DNA from 3 places in the Romboutsia sp. MSSM.1001216sp_RTP31141st1_G3_RTP31141_220114 genome. Region 3 is predicted to be linked to each of the others. Evidence: riboswitches for the same ligand, from Rfam matches in the RefSeq annotation. Region 3 holds a riboswitch; each other region holds the start of a gene.
What was found. A riboswitch is a leader RNA that binds a small molecule or an ion and turns the genes downstream of it on or off. The one in region 3 is predicted to bind thiamine pyrophosphate.

Region 1 (5,764 bases), on a different contig from region 3:
AAAAGATGAAAAGTATATGGAAGAAATAGAACATTATATTGGATATAAAATAGAAGATCTAGATGACATAAAAAAAGAAGATATTGCTTTAGGAAAAGCTAAGTTTGAAGAAAATAATAAAAAAGTTTTAAAAAATAGAAAAAATAGAAATGAAGAAAAAAAGGTTCACAGTGAAGTAACGAGACTATACCTAAATGCTGGAAAGAAAAAGAAAATAAGAGTTATAGATATTGTTGGAGCTCTTAATAGTATAGAGGGAATAAATAATGAAGATATAGGTGTAATAGAGGTACAAGACCTTTGTTCTTATGTAGATATATTAAATCACAAAGGTGAAATTATATTAAAGAAGTATAAAGAGATTAGTGTAAAAAAGAAGATGGTAAAAATAAAAAAAGATAGTAGATAAAAAACCCCCTTAACTTCTATAATACACCAAAAAAATATATAATAATAGCCTTAAAATGTAATTGTTTTCCTGTTATTATTTAAATATACAAGATAACTTGTATATTTAAAAATGTAGTCCAGATACAGGAGGTACATACTATGAGCGTAAAAATAATTTCAAAGCATGTAAAAGTTACAGAGGCAATAAGAGAAAAAATTGAAAGTAAGTTTGAAAAGCTAGAAAAATATATTAATGATGATTTTGATGTACATGTTAAAATAGATGTAAAGAGAAAAAATCAAAGTATTGAAGCGACAGTATATACTAAACATGGAACTATCGTTAGAGCTGAAGAATGCCAAGAAGATTTATATTCAGCAATAGACTTATTATATGATAAGCTTTATAAACAGCTTAGAAAATACAAAACACAAATGATAAGAAGAAATAGAAAAAATGAAAGTATAAGATTTGATAATATAGAGGAATATGAAGAAATAGATTTAGATGACGATGTAATAAAAAGAAGAAAGAAATTTAAAATGGACAAGCCAATAACTCCAGAAGATGCAATTGTTCAAATGAATTTATTAGGACATCAATTCTTTTTATTTAGAAATATAGAGACAAATAAAACAAGTATTATATATAAAAGACATGATGGATATGGCCTTATAGAACAAGTGTAATACCATAAACATTTAATAATAAAAAACGTATTGAAAATTTCAATACGTTTTTTATTATTAAAAAATAGCTTATTATTATTAATATAACTTGAATTATTTAGATTTTAGTTTTATACATTTTTTTGATATATAAAATATAATAAAACCAGCTAGACAAGTTGCTAGAGCTATAATTATATGTAAATCCACATCATACTCAAATACATAAGAACAAGCATTATCTAAAGCATGAAATAATATACAAAGCCAAATGCTATTAGTTTCCATGTATATGTAAGTAAGTACAAAAGAAGAAGCAATACAACTAAGAGCAAATGGAATAAAACTAGTATGTTGTTGTGGTGTACCAACTACAAACCATAAAGGTAGATGCCATAAGGACCAAATAATACCTATTATTAGAGAACTTTTAAAAGGAGAATATTTCTTTAGTAATTTAGGAAGTAAAAAACCTCTCCATCCTATTTCCTCTAATCCTCCCCCAAATATCATTATAGGAGTTAACCAACTTAAAAATATTAATGGGGATTTTAGTAAGGCACCATAGCCTCTAAACATTTCAACTACTATATATGGAACGGTCCAAAGTATTAAAGCGGCAATAATAACATATAAATATTCCTTTAGACTCCTGTTTGCATTTACACAGTTCCTTAAAAATCTATCAAATTCATCTTTAGACAAAAACTTTTTAGCGGTAATTAATCCAGCTAAAGCAGGAGAATACCCTGAAAGTGCATAAAATAACATAAAAATAGGAGAACCATATATTAAAATATTGAGTTGTGTTGTAGATATAGTTACTGTAAATCCAATTATACAAAAAAGTATTAGTACTATAAAAAAGTACTTTGTATCTTTTGAAATCAATTTTTTTCGCCTCCGAATTTTTTATAAGAATTAATTTATAGAATAATTCAAAGTATATTGAAATTATTGAATAACTATATAATTATTATACATAAGAAATCTAACTAATTTAATAGGGAAATTAAATAAAATTCGTATAATAAATATATATATATAGTTTATTTATAAACTAATAATTTGTTGATTATGAAAATACATTGTGCTACACTCAACTTGTAAAAATAAATAAAAGCTAGGGGAGCTATGATTGGATAGCTGAGAAGTAAAGCCATAACTTTCAGACTCTAAGAACCTGATTAAGATAATTCTTACGTAGGGAAGCTCGTATATTTTAATGTACCTAGATTTTTAGTTAAATAAGGCGCTCTCTATAAAAAGAGAGTGCTTTTTTAATGCTATTAAAGTTAAATTTATATAATTATTTTTATATCTTATAAAAGATAATCCTTAAAAGGAGGAAATGTAAGTGAAGGTAAATGGGGAAGAGTTTGAATTTAAATCAGATATGACAATATCAAAGTTATTAGAAGATATTGGAGTAAAAAAAGATAGCGTAGTAGTAGAGATAAATTTAAACATAATTGAAAATAATCAATACGATAGCTATATACTAAGAGAAGAAGATGTTATAGAAGTCATAAGGTTTGTTGGAGGGGGATAAGATGCAACTTTTTATAAATGAGCTACTTGTAAATATTGATGAAGATATAGTTACAGTAGATAAAGTTAAAGAAAAATATAAAAAAGATGCAGATATAATAATACTAAATGGTCATCCAGTAGATGCATATGTAGATTTAGAATTATATGAAAATGATAGAGTTACATTAATAAAAAGGGGTGAAATTCCAAAATTTGAAGAATTAGAAAATCTTATGGTTAGCAGACATACTCCAAATGTTCACTACAAATTAAAAAATGGAAAAGTAGCAATATTAGGTATTGGTGGATTGGGTTCAAATATAGCTATATCTTTAGCTAGAATAGGCGTAGGAACATTAATACTAGCAGACTTTGATATAGTAGAACCATCTAATTTAAATAGACAACAATATTTTATAAATGATATAGGAAAATATAAAACCGAGGCACTTAAAAATAATATAGAAAATATTAATCCATTTATAGAAGTTGAAACTATAAACAAAATAATAGATTCATCAAATATACATGAATTTGGGAACGTAGATATAATAATAGAGGCTTTTGATAATCCAAAGTACAAAGCAGAAATTGCAAATAACATTTTAACTAAAATGAGAGATAAATATTTAATATCCTCATCTGGAGTGGCAGGATATTATGATTCTAACATAATAAAAACAAGAAAAATCAGAGATAAATTTTACATATGTGGAGATGAGATAAATGAAGCTAAAGAAGGTGATGGGCTTATGGCACCAAGGGTGGCTATATGTGCTAATCACATGGCTAATTTAGCAACAAAAATATTGATAGAAGACAAATAAGATTATGTGGGGGATAAAAATGGATAAATTAATATTAAACGGACATGAGTTTAATAGTAGACTTTTAATAGGAACGGGAAAATATAGTTCAAATGATATGTTACCAAGAGTAATAGAGTCAAGTAACAGTGAAATAATAACTATGGCACTAAGAAGAGTAGACTTAGACAATACAGAAGAAAATATACTATCACATATACCTAGCAATATGACAATACTTCCTAATACATCAGGAGCGACTAATCATATGGAAGCTGTTAGGATAGCAAGAATAGCTAGAAAAATGGGATGTGGAAACTTTATAAAAATAGAAGTAATAAGTGATACAAAATACTTATTACCCGATAATGAAGAAACTATAAAAGCAACTAAAATACTTGCTGATGAAGGATTTGTAGTTCTTCCATATATGAGTCCAGATCTATATGCAGGCAAAAGGCTAATAGAAGCAGGGGCAGCAGCAGTTATGCCACTTGGGGCACCAATAGGTTCTAATAGAGGGCTTAAAATGAAAGAAATGATAAAAATAATGATAGAAGAATTAGATATACCAATAATAGTAGATGCAGGAATTGGAAAACCATCTCAGGCTATGGAAGCTATGGAAATGGGGGCAGCAGCAGTACTTGTAAACACTGCAATAGCTAGTGCAGGCGACCCTATAAAAATGGCGAATGCTTTCAAATTAGCAGTTGAAGGTGGAAGAGAAGCATATTTAGCTAAAACAGGAAGAGTAAGCAATTTTGCAAATGCATCTTCACCTCTTACTGGATTTTTAAGTGAAGTAGGTGTTTAATTTGAGTTTTTATAATGTTATAGAAAAGTATAAAGATATTGATATAGATAAATATCTAGAAAATGTATCAAATTATGATGTTTTAAGAAGTTTAGAAAAGGATAATTTAGATGAATATGATTTATTAAATTTATTATCTAAAAAAGCCACTAAATACCTGGAAGAAATGGCACAAAAAGCACACGAGATAACTAATAGATATTTTGGAAAGACTATACTTTTGTATACTCCTATGTATATAGTAAACTATTGTGTAAATAAATGTCTATACTGTGGATATAATATAGATTCTGGAATAAGTAGAAAAAAGCTCAACATTAATGAAATTAAAATAGAAGGAAATGAAATATCTAAAGAGGGATTTAAGCATTTGTTGCTTTTAACTGGAGAAAGTAAGATTCATTCAGACGTAGAGTATATAGGTGAAGCTGTAGAAGTTCTTAAAGATAAATTTCCATCTATTACAATAGAAGTTTATCCAATGGATGAAGAAGAGTATAAATATTTAGTAGATAAAGGCGTTGAAGGGCTTACTGTATACCAAGAAGTATATGATGAAAATATTTATAAAGAGGTACATTTAAAAGGTCCAAAATCTAATTATAAATATAGATTAGACTCACCAGAAAGAGGAATAAAAGCTGGAATGAGAAGTGTATCAATAGGTTCGTTACTTGGTCTTAATGATTTTAGAAAAGAAACTTTTTTTACATTAATGCATGGAAGATATTTAAGAAAAAAATATCCACATGTAGACGTTTCATACTCAATACCTAGAATAAGACCATTTAAGGGATGTTATGAAAAAATAATTGATATCAATGATAATGATTTAGTACAAGCTATGGTTGTTATGAGATTATTTGATAATCAAGGTGGTATAAATTTATCGACTAGAGAAAGCTTATCATTGCGAAGAAATTTAATACCTTTGGGAGTTACAAAATTAAGTGCAGGTGTATCAACAAATGTAGGAGGGCATTCTCAAAATAGTAAAGATACATCTCAATTTAAAATTAGTGATGAAAGTAGTGTTAGTGATATAAAAGCCATGTTAAAAGATATTGGATACCAACAAATATTTAAAGATTGGGAAAGGTTTTAATGTATCTAATAACGAATAGGCATCTATGCAAATATGATAGGTATATTGAAGTTATAAAAGAAGCATCTTATTGTGGCGTTAAAAATATAATACTAAGAGAAAAAGATCTGAGTAATGATGAGCTAGAAAATTTATATCTTAAGATTAAAAAAAATATAAATAAAGATACTAAGATAATAATAAATAGCAATATAGAAGTATTTAAAAGAGTTGATGCCGACGGTATACATTTACCATTTGATAAGTTTATAGATATTTATGATGAAAAAAATAAAAAAGATACAAATGAGTATATAGATATCAAAAACTTTAATAAAATATTAGGAGTATCAACTCATAGTATAAAAGATATAGTAGAAGTACTAAAAAGAAATGCAGATTATATATTTTTATCACACATATATGAAACTAAATGTAAGGAAAACTTAAAACCTAAAGGAATTG
Region 2 (5,764 bases), on a different contig from region 3:
AGGTATAGTTGGATTTATAAGAGTTAAAAGTGGCAATTGGATAAATGATGTAACTCGAGATAAAAAAGATATGTAAATTATATACTATAAAACATTGTATCTATAAATACTTTTGTATTTCTAAAAATGTCTATGTAAAAAATCACATAGACATTTTTAATTGTTGCTATATTCAGAAAATTTATAATTATTAAAATTAATAAATAAAAAAGACTCAAATAAATTTGAGTCTTTAAAACGTATCTATATGATTATAATATAGTTATGTTTTCAGCTTGAGGACCTCTAGCACCTTCAACTATATTAAAGCTTACTTTTTGACCTTCTTCTAAAGTTTTGAATCCATCAACTTGTATAGCTGAGAAATGAGCGAATACATCATCTCCACCTTCTACAGATATAAATCCAAATCCTTTTTCACTATTGAACCATTTTACTATTCCTTGAATCATTTTCAATTCTCCTATAAACCTACATCAAGATTATTTCTTGATTTACTGTAATTTAAGTGTAACACTTATTTAAGTAAATGTACACACTTTTTTTATTTATTTAAATAATTACCTTAAATACTAATAAATATACCTAAATTTTCTAAAAAATATAAAAAAATGATTGTACAAAAACTAACAATATTATGGTATATTCTTATAAGAGGAGGAATATTATGTCTAAATTTTATATAAAATACTTATGTATGTTTATAGGATTGGGGTCATTTATGACTTATTTACCTGTATACTTAGAAAAAACATTAAACTTTAGTCCATCGCAAATAGGGATTATAGTATCAATACCATCTATAATTGGTATAGCACTTGTACCTATATGGGGGATTATAAGTGATATTATAAAAAAACAAAAGCTTATATTATGGATAAATGTATTAGTAGCATTTTTACTGGGATATTTATATTCAAAAACAACGTCTTTTATACCGATATTTATAGTAGCGATATTTTTTGAAATGTTTAGAAATTCATTATTGCCACTTGCAGATACTATAACAACTTCATATTGTAAAGAACAAAATAAAAATTATGGAAAAGTAAGGGTATTAGGCTCTATAGGATATGCACTATCTGCTTTTATTTGTGGTCATATAATGAATTTAACAGGAAATGATTTGGCATTTTTCTACATGTTTATGTTTAGTATGCTACTATGTTTATTTATAACTCCATATTTAAATACACCTAAAGAAATGGAGTCTAAAGAAAAGTTAAATTTAAAAGTAGATATAAAAAAATTATTTACTAATAAACAATATGTGTTAATACTTTTAGCAAGTATAAGTATTGTTGCTTTAAGTGATGGGGTAAGCGCCTACCAAGGTATACATTTATTAAACTTAGGAGCAGGCAAGGAACTTGTAGGAATGTTGACTGTGTTTATGGTAGCTCCAGAACTTTATTTTATGGTTAAGACCAAAGATCTTTTAAAAAAATATGGAAATACAAAAATGATTACTGTAAGTGCAATTGCACTTTTTATTAGATGGATAATATATACATTTACAAATAATATAGCATTATTTATATTAGCATCAGCTTCTCATGGTGTAGCAATAGCTATAATGACTATAACTGTTTTTGACTTTATAGGAAACGTAGTAGAAAAAAAATTATACACTACAGCCATGACTATATACACTTTTTGTATAGGAATTGGGTCATCAGTTATAAAACTTATATATGGAAATATAATAGACTTATATGGAATGAAAGCCATATTTATATGCTCAATAATAATTTCTATCATAAGTTTTGGAATTATATTTGCAATAAATAAATTAGAATATAAGAATATAAATAATACAAATATAATAAGCGAATAAAAAGGAAGAACATAATTATGTTCTTCCTTTTTTAGATTACCTAACTATAGTATATATCATATATACTATATATAAAGCTATTAATATAAAACCTTGTTTTTTTACAAGACAATTATCTTTTTTCATAAAGATATAAAGTAAAACTGTTATAAATGTCATAAATATTATATCTATAAGAGCAAATGTACTTATAGATATCGGACTTATAGTTGTAGCTAAACCTAAAACTAAAAGTATATTAAATACGTTTGAGCCTATTACATTACCTATAGCTATTTCAGTTTCACCCTTTTTTATAGCCATAATAGAAGTAACAAATTCAGGAAGTGAAGTACCAACTGCAACTATTGTAAGTCCAACTAAGTTTGCACTCATACCAAATGATGTTGCAATAGTCGTGGCAGAATCAACAACCATATCTCCACCAACAATAATTCCTGCTATACCAATTAAACTTAATATAATTGTTTTAAACATAGGAACATCTTCACTTACTTCAGCTTCTATAGCTATAGCACTTTCACCACCAGATAAGTCTTCTTCATTATTAGAGTTTTTAGCACTTTTTACAGTATTTATTAAGAAGTAGGCAAATACTAATAAGAAAAAAATACCTTCAAATCTATTTATATGTAAATCAAGTGAAAATAGTAACAACATAAAGCTTATACCTATTAAAAATGGAGTATCTTTTTTTATAGTATCTTTTTGAACTGGTAACTTTGCAATTATTGCAGATACACCTAACACTACAAGTATGTTAAAAAAGTTAGAGCCTACGATGTTAGCAACACTCATATCATTTTGACCTGCTAATGAAGATGTAATACTTACTGCGGCTTCAGGTGCAGATGTACCCATAGCTACTATAGTAAGACCTATAACCATAGCTGGAACATTAAATTTTCTAGCAATTGAAGCAGCACCATCGACAAATATGTCAGCACCCTTTATAAGGAAAATAAAACCTAATATTAATATTATAAATGCCATTAATATTCCTCCAAAAATATATATTTATAAAGGACAGTATACCACTTTATGTATTCTTTTGTAAATCATTAAAATATGATGAAACTTAGTTATGCAAAGAATATAATAGATATTTATAATATTAAATTAAGTATGTAACTAATTATCTGCTCTTAATAAATTTAAGTCTTTACCACTCATTATTTTATTCATATTTCTCATAGAACACATCTTACCGCACATTGTACAGCTATCATCATGTTTAGGAGTTGACTCTTTTCTATATCTTCTAGCTTTTTGTGGGTCAATAGCAAGTTCAAACATTTTTTCCCAATCAAGTTCTTGTCTAGCTTTACTCATTTGATTATCTATATCTCTAGATTTAGGAATTTTCTTTGCGATATCTGCAGCATGAGCAGCTATTTTAGTAGCTATAATACCTTCTTTAACATCATCTAAGTTAGGTAGTCTTAAATGTTCTGCTGGGGTTACATAACATAAAAAGTCAGCTCCATAACTAGCAGCTAAGGCACCTCCAATAGCACTTGTTATATGATCATATCCAGGGGCTATATCTGTAACTATAGGACCTAGCACATAAAATGGTGCACCATGACAAAGTTTCTTTTCAAGTAACATATTAGACTCAATTTCATCTAATGACATATGTCCAGGACCTTCTATTATTACTTGAACATTTCGTTTCCAAGCTCTTAGAGTAAGTTCACCTAATATCATTAATTCTTTTATTTGACAAGCATCTGAAGAGTCATTTATAGACCCAGGTCTTAGAGCATCTCCAAGGCTTAATGTTAAGTCATATTCTTCGCATATATCAAGTAATTCATCAAAGTATTCATAAAAAGGGTTCTCACGTTGGTTAAGCTCCATCCAAGCATACATTAAAGAACCGCCTCTAGATACTATATTAGTAAGTCTTTTGTTTCTTTTAAAAACAGATGCAGTTTCTTTGTTTATACCAGCATGTACAGTAACGAAGTCTACACCATCATTTGCATGATTTCTTACTACATCTAAAAATTCTTTAGCAGTTATATCTTTTAATTCTTTATCGTAAAAACCAACAGCATCGTATATAGGAACAGTTCCTATCATAGCATTAGAAGATGATATAAGTTTTTTTCTAAATTCTTTGGTTTTACCAAAAGAACTTAAATCCATTATAGCTTCGGCTTTCATATCTAATGCCAAATTAACCTTTTTCATCTCTTCATCAATATCACAACAATCTTTTGATATACCTAAATTTACATTTATTTTGGTTCTTAGATTTTCGCCTACACCTTCAGGATTTAAAGATTTATGATTTTTATTAGCAGGTATTGCTACTTTACCTTTAGATATTAGCTCTCTCAAAATATTAACATCCATATTTTCTTTTTTTGCTACTATTTCCATTTCTTTAGTAATTATCCCCTTTTTAGCAGCATCCATTTGAGTAGTATACATCATATTAAAATCCCCCTTATTATATTTTAATAAATAAAAAAAGCCTTACCATAAGGCAAAGCTTCTCAAAATATGTATTAATAAATAGACTATATTTGTTTTATAGCTATTAATAAACACAAAAGTAACTTTCCTACGGTAGTATAAACTACATCAGGTTCGAAGGGTTAATGAATTTATCATTTCTCAGCCTAAAAGGCACCCCTAGTTAGATATCTTTTCAAAAACATTGTAGTTCTTTATTTATGTATTGTAAAGAAATTTTTTGTACTTATAAAAACGGAAAGGCACCTATCAAAAGATAAGTGCCTTTATTTGGGCTAGCGTAATACTTATATAAAATATAAGTTCCCACTTAACTTAAGAATATCATAATGAATATTATTTGTAAATAAAAAAAGCAATTATAAAAAATTATAAATGCCTTATGTGTTGAAAAAACTATATATTAAAAAGAATAAAAAAAATAAAATATAATAATAGATTAAGAATACTTTTATTGGTGTATATACAATATATAGTATTTGGTTTAAATATTATATCTATAAGTGGTAGATAATGATTAGTAAAACATTAAATAAAAGGTGGGAAAAATGAACTGGATAGAACTAAATAATCAAGTCATAATAAAAAATAAAGAAGGAAAATATCAATTAGAAAAAGATAAAGAAGCATTATACAGTTATATAAATGAATATATAAAACCTAGAACAAAGGTATTTAATAGTCTTGAAGAAAGGCTATCATATTTAATAGATAATAATTACTATTCTAAAGAAGTAATAGAAAGATATGATATAGACTTTATAAAAGAAATAGAAAGAATCATAAAAAATTATGGATTTAAATTTAATTCATATATGAGTGCAAATAAGTTTTATCAAAACTATGCACTTAAGACTAATGACAATAAAGAAATATTAGAAAGCTATAATGATAAAGTTCTCATAGTATCTTTAGCACTTGGAAATGGTGATAAAGACTTAGTAAAAAAATTGGCAGAGAAACTAGTAAAACAAGAATTTCAACCAGCAACACCTACATTTTTAAATGCAGGTAGAGCTAGAGCAGGAGAAATGGTATCGTGCTTTTTGATATCTATAGAAGATAGTACAGAAGGTATATCATATGCAATTTCATCAGCAAATCATCTATCAAAAATAGGTGGCGGAGTAGCGCTTAATTTATCAAGGTTAAGAGCTTCAGGAGACCCTATTAAAGACATAGAAGGAGCAGCAGGCGGTGTGGTAGGAGTTGCTAAAATGCTAGAACAGTCATTTACCTACTTTAACCAAATGGGTGCAAGACAAGGTGCCGGGGCTGTATATTTAAGTGTATTTCATCCAGATTTTGAATTACTTATGGATACCAAAAAGATAAATGCAGATGAAAAAATAAGATTAGCATCATTATCTTTAGGGGCATTAATACCAGATAAATTTATGGAATTGGCAGAGAAAAATGAGGTGGCTTATGCATTTTATC
Region 3 (5,764 bases):
TTTATATATATCGCTGTCTTTTTTTATTTCATCTAAGATAGCACTCATATCATATATTAATTTCTCTGAATTTTTAAACTCCCTTTTTCTATTGTTATCTATATTAATTACCATATTATCTATATTATTGTCAGTTATATCTCTTACTAATATATATGTACCATTATCTTTCGTTTTAGTTATATTAGTGCTTAATTCAAATTCTCCATTTGATGTATTTAGTTTTATACCTATATCGAAGTAGTTTTTAAACTCTAATTTTTCTATTTTTACTTTACTACTTATATCTATGTTTAAGGAATTAATGTCTTTTTCATTTATATACTCTAATAACTTATTGTTACAAAATATTATATTAAAATCTTTATCTAATATAAATATACTATCACTCAAATTATTAAAAAACTCTTTCATTCTTATCTCCCCCAAATATAACCCTTAATAAGTATTCTACACTTTTAGGCAATTTCCTTGAATTGTATTACCTTTTTAGAGTTTAATTTATAATAAAAAAGAAGATACTTTTAAAAGCATCTTCTTTTTTTATATTATATAACATCCATAAATTTTTTAGTTTGACCATATATATCATCATATTTTAATATCTCTGATACTATTGCATATCCATCTATATTTTCATTTTTTAAAGCAGATATATTAGATAGATTTATACCACCAATACATACTATTGGTATATCTATATTTTCTTTTATACTTCTTAATTCTTCTATACTCACATGTTTTGCATCCAATTTAGTAGTTGTAGTAAACATTGATCCTACACCTATATAATCTGCACCATCATTTTTTGCCTTAAGTGATAATTCTAAATTTTGAGTAGATACCCCAATTATCTTATCATTCCCTATTAAATGTCTAACTTCACTACATGGTATATCACTTTGTCCTATATGAACACCGTCTGCACCTACTAACATTGCTATATCTACTCTATCATTTATTATAAAAATTGCATTATATTTTTTTGTAAGTTCTCTTAATTTATAAGCTTTTTCTAAAAATTCTTTTCCTGATGCTTTTTTCTCTCTTAATTGAACTGTTTTTACGCCTGCTTTTAATGCTTCTTCTATAGACTCATAAAAATCTCTACCTTTTAAAATATCTGAGTCTGTAACTAAATATAATTTTAATTTTTCTCTCATCTTTATCTCCTATATTAATTTTTTAGTATTTATTGGCTAATTGATATATTTAAAACCTTACTAAACCTCTTTATAGGTATAAATAATATTAATATGCTAGTTAATAATCCTTCTACACCTGCACTTGATATATTATATACACATGAATATACTATAGGATTCATTCCTTTAGGTGCATATTGTGCAAAATATAATACTCCTGATATTATATACATTAAAACACTAAGGCTAGTTGCTAATATGCATCCTGCAAATATATTAAATTTTTTATCTCTTCCAAATATTCCTGCTAACCCTAGTACCATCATTGGAAGTATATAATCTAATAAAAACTGAGCTGGATGTATTATTGTTGGTCCACTTATTAACTTTATTAAAGCAAAAACTAAACCTGCAGTTATCCCAACTTCTTTACCGTAAAGTATAGCAAGTAGCATTGTAGGTAACATTGAAAATAAAGTTATTCCCCCGCCTTGAGGATATTTTATAAATTGAATCATAGAAAGTATATAAGACATTGCTGAAAACATACCGATTAGTACTATTTCTTTTGTGCTTAATTTTCTATTTTTCATATCTTTTAGATACAAGCAAAACCATCCTATACTAACGATTAATATAACTATTCCTAATATATTATTTAAACTAGACATAAGTCTCCCTCCTTAGTTTCTTTATAGGCCATATTCCAAAATTCTAATTCATGTAAACTTGATTTTATAAATATTTCTTTTAAGTTTTCTCTTTCTTCATTACTTATATCTCTACATAAATAGTTAACATAATCTAACCACTCCCTTAGATTCTCGTCAAATTTTCCTTCAGAGTACATATCTATCCATTCTTTGTAGTAATTTCCTTCTAATGTCTCTTTGTAATTATCTAGTAGATAGTGTCCTATATAATTATAGCTCCAGTTACAAGGCATTGTAGAGATTACAATTTCTCTTAAATTTCCTTTTAAGGCTATAGCTTGCATATAACTAGTATAATTATCTGTTGTTATTTCATATTTACATGTTTCTGCTATTTTTGGTGGTACTCCTAATTTGTTCATATAACTAACATGTACTGCTGTTTCATATTCTATCGATGCACTTATGGCTCTACTGAAAAAGTTTATTTCCTCTATAGTCTTTGACTTTATTAAGCACATTGCAAATACTTTACCAAATTCTTTAAGGTATAAATAATCTTGTACTAAATAATTTTTAAATTTCTCTTTAGGTAAAGTACCTTCTCCTAGTTCTTTTATAAATGGATGTTCTAAGTATTCTTGCCATATATTTTTAACTTCTTCAAATAAATAATCTGTAAATTTCATTATATAACCTCAACCTTTCCAAATTTATTTAGCTTTTCTTCATCTAGGTCATATATATTATTCATAAGCTCAACTTTGAAGTCTCCTATAGATATATTTTCTTTATCAGCTAGCTGTCCGCATAAACTCATCGTCATTATCCCCATAGAGATAGCCTCTAAAGTTTTATCACTACTCCCAAGATATGATCCCATTAAGCTAGCACACATACACCCTGTACCAGTTATATACTTTAACTTAGGTGTTCCATTATATATTTTAATTATTCTATTTCCATCAGTTACACTATCTACTTTTCCAGTTGCACAAACTACACATTCTAATTTGTTAGCAATCTTTTTTATAGCTTCATCAATATTTTTGTCATCATCAAAAGAGTCAACACCCTTGCCTTTAACATCAAATCCACCTATATATTTAATCTCAGCTACATTTCCTTTTATTGCAGTAAATCTTACTTCATTTAATAATCTTTTTACAAAATTTGCCCTAGTTTTTGTAGCAAATACTCCTACTGGGTCAAGTACAACAGGTTTATTGTACTTATTGGCCATTTTACCTGCTTGTAAAAATAATTCTAAGTTAGAAGATTTCATAGTACCTATATTTATAACCACTGCACTTGCTACCTGAACAATCTCTTCTACTTCTTCATATGAAAAACTCATTAAAGGACTCGCTCCTAGTGCCAATGTTATATTAGCACAATCATTTATAGTTACTTCATTAGTATAATGAAGTACTAATGGATTAATTTCTTTAACTTTATTTATTAAACTATACATATTCTCTACCCCAATACTATATTTTCTTATTTTCTATTTCATAGAAATGATGAACAGGTCCTACTCCACTTCCTATATCAAAACTATATCTTATTGCGTTTGTTATATACTCCTTACTTCTTTTTACGCTTTCACATATATCATATCCTAATGCTAAGTGTGCAGCTATTGCTGAAGATAGTGTACATCCTGTTCCATGCGTATTTTTTCTATATAGCCTTTCACTCTTATATACTTTAAATATATCTTTGCCTATAAGTATATCTACAGCATCACCGTCTAAGTGTCCCCCCTTCATAAGTACAAACTTCGGACCTAATTCTAATATTTTTTGACCTGCTAATTTCATATCCTCAACATTGTCTATTTTAATACCTGTTATTTCTTCTGCTTCTGGTGTATTTGGTGTTATTATGTAGGCCATTGGTATAAGATACTCTATCATACTTTGCTTAGCTTCTGGCTTAAGTAGTGAATATCCACTCTTTGATATCATTACCGGATCAATAACTAGATTTTCTGGTTTGTATTTATCTAGAGTTTTTGCTATTTCTTTTATTATTTCTTCACTAGATACCATACCTATTTTTAAAGATTTTGGACGTATATCATCAAATACAACTTCTATTTGTTTTTTAATTATCTCTTTGCTTAAATCTTCTACCATAAATACACCTTTAGTATTTTGGGCTGTTATAGCTGTTATAACACTCATCCCATAAGTTCCTATTGCACTAAATGTTTTTAAATCAGCTTGTACACCTGCTCCACCAGACGAGTCTGAACCTGCTATTGTCAGTGTAGGTATTTTGTAGTTTTTCATATGATCTTCTCCCTTTTATTTATTAAATATTTAATTTGCTAAAGCTTGTTATCTCCTCAATTAACTTCAATATCATATATTTTTGCAATTAAAAAGCTATACCCCAACATTGGAATATAGCCTTAATTTCTAATTTAATATATAATATAATAATATATTATCAAGCTTTCCTACGCTGGTATTATCCAGATCAGGTACAAGGGTTAACGTTTCGTCTCTCAGCCTTTCGGCACCCCTAGCAAATATTTTATTTTATACTTATAGTATATTTCTATAATCTAAATAAATCAACTTTAATTATAATTTATAAAATCTTCTGTATATTTATAAATACTAACATTTATTTAATACCCATTAATATATAAAACTAACATTAATATTTTATATTAATAAATAATATTATTAGTATTAATTATAACTATATGATATTATTTATTAATACGGAAAATATAAATAAAAAGTTTACTTCGTTTAAGCGATATTCAGGATAACTATTTCTATGTCGCAACGATATAACGTTCACTAATGCTTTAAGCAACGTGTTGGCAAACTATTTCGGTCAAATCCGTTGCTCAAATTATAAAGATATTAAGAGGTAATATAATGAATTTTGAAGAACTTGGAATTAGTAAAGATTTAGTAAATGTACTAAAAAATAGGGGAATTAACTCTCCTACACCTATACAAAAAGAAAGTATTGGATTTATAAAGTCTGGAAAAGATGTTATAGCAGAAGCTCAAACTGGTACGGGAAAAACTCTAGCATTTTTACTTCCTATATTTGAAAATATTAATCCAAACGCTAATTATGTTCAAGCACTTATATTGTCACCAACAAGAGAGCTAGCTATTCAAATAACTGAACAAGCCATTGAACTTTCAAAAGGTAAGAATATAAATGTATTATCAGCTTATGGTGGAAAAGATATAGCAGGTCAATTAAAAAAGTTAAAGGGAAATATACACCTTATAGTAGCTACACCAGGAAGACTTTTAGATCACTTAGATAGAAAAACTGTAAATCTTAGTAAGTTAAAAACTTTTGTACTAGATGAAGCTGACCAAATGTTATTTATGGGATTTAAAAATGAAGTTGAAGCTATATTAAAGGAAGTTCCTAAAAAGCGTCAAACATTGTGTTTCTCCGCTACTATGAACTCACAAGTTAAAAAATTAGCTTATAGATATATGACTGATCCTGTTGTTGTATCTATAGAAAAAGAAGAAATAACACTTGAAAATATAAATCAAGAAGTTGTAGAAACTACAGATAGAAGAAAACAAGATGCACTATGTTCTGTACTTGATAAAGATAATCCTTTTTTAGCTATAATCTTCTGTAGAACCAAAAGAAGAGCAGATGCTTTAGATGAAGCACTTTGTCAAAGAGGGTATAATTGTGCTAAACTTCACAGCGACATCCCTCAATCAAAACGTGAAAGAATTATGAAATCTTTTAGAAATGCAGATATACAATATCTTATAGCTACTGATGTTGCATCTAGAGGTATTGATGTTACTGGTGTTACTCATGTATATAACTATGATATACCAGAAACTTCAGAAGACTACATACATCGTATTGGTAGAACTGGTAGAGCTGGTGAAAAAGGTTATACTTGTCTATTTGTTGCCCCAAAAGATGAAAGATATTTAGAGCAAATTGAAA

Region 1: it holds a riboswitch for thiamine pyrophosphate, as region 3 does, so the genes downstream of both, thiS (sulfur carrier protein ThiS) here and thiD (bifunctional hydroxymethylpyrimidine kinase/phosphomethylpyrimidine kinase) in region 3, are expected to answer to the same signal.
Region 2: it holds a riboswitch for thiamine pyrophosphate, as region 3 does, so the genes downstream of both, thiC (phosphomethylpyrimidine synthase ThiC) here and thiD (bifunctional hydroxymethylpyrimidine kinase/phosphomethylpyrimidine kinase) in region 3, are expected to answer to the same signal.

The regions. Positions count from the first base shown of each region.
Region 1 is NZ_JBCIUO010000004.1:33,814-39,577, reverse strand. Features, by position in the region: gene ABCP60_RS08280 (DEAD/DEAH box helicase) at 1-409, shown strand, start outside; gene raiA (ribosome-associated translation inhibitor RaiA) at 550-1,080, shown strand; gene ABCP60_RS08270 (type II CAAX endopeptidase family protein) at 1,174-1,950, opposite strand; TPP riboswitch at 2,175-2,286, shown strand; gene thiS (sulfur carrier protein ThiS) at 2,417-2,611, shown strand; gene thiF (sulfur carrier protein ThiS adenylyltransferase ThiF) at 2,613-3,419, shown strand; gene ABCP60_RS08255 (thiazole synthase) at 3,439-4,215, shown strand; gene thiH (2-iminoacetate synthase ThiH) at 4,217-5,320, shown strand; gene ABCP60_RS08245 (thiamine phosphate synthase) at 5,320-5,764, shown strand, end outside.
Region 2 is NZ_JBCIUO010000003.1:216,295-222,058, reverse strand. Features, by position in the region: gene ABCP60_RS07975 (MATE family efflux transporter) at 1-76, shown strand, start outside; gene ABCP60_RS07970 (cold-shock protein) at 252-452, opposite strand; gene ABCP60_RS07965 (MFS transporter) at 668-1,837, shown strand; gene ABCP60_RS07960 (calcium/sodium antiporter) at 1,874-2,830, opposite strand; gene thiC (phosphomethylpyrimidine synthase ThiC) at 2,969-4,282, opposite strand; TPP riboswitch at 4,393-4,495, opposite strand; gene nrdE (class 1b ribonucleoside-diphosphate reductase subunit alpha) at 4,873-5,764, shown strand, end outside.
Region 3 is NZ_JBCIUO010000001.1:337,500-343,263, reverse strand. Features, by position in the region: gene ABCP60_RS01725 (PAS domain-containing sensor histidine kinase) at 1-414, opposite strand, end outside; gene thiE (thiamine phosphate synthase) at 549-1,163, opposite strand; gene thiT (energy-coupled thiamine transporter ThiT) at 1,193-1,816, opposite strand; gene tenA (thiaminase II) at 1,804-2,487, opposite strand; gene thiM (hydroxyethylthiazole kinase) at 2,487-3,272, opposite strand; gene thiD (bifunctional hydroxymethylpyrimidine kinase/phosphomethylpyrimidine kinase) at 3,289-4,095, opposite strand; TPP riboswitch at 4,246-4,342, opposite strand; gene ABCP60_RS01695 (DEAD/DEAH box helicase) at 4,699-5,764, shown strand, end outside.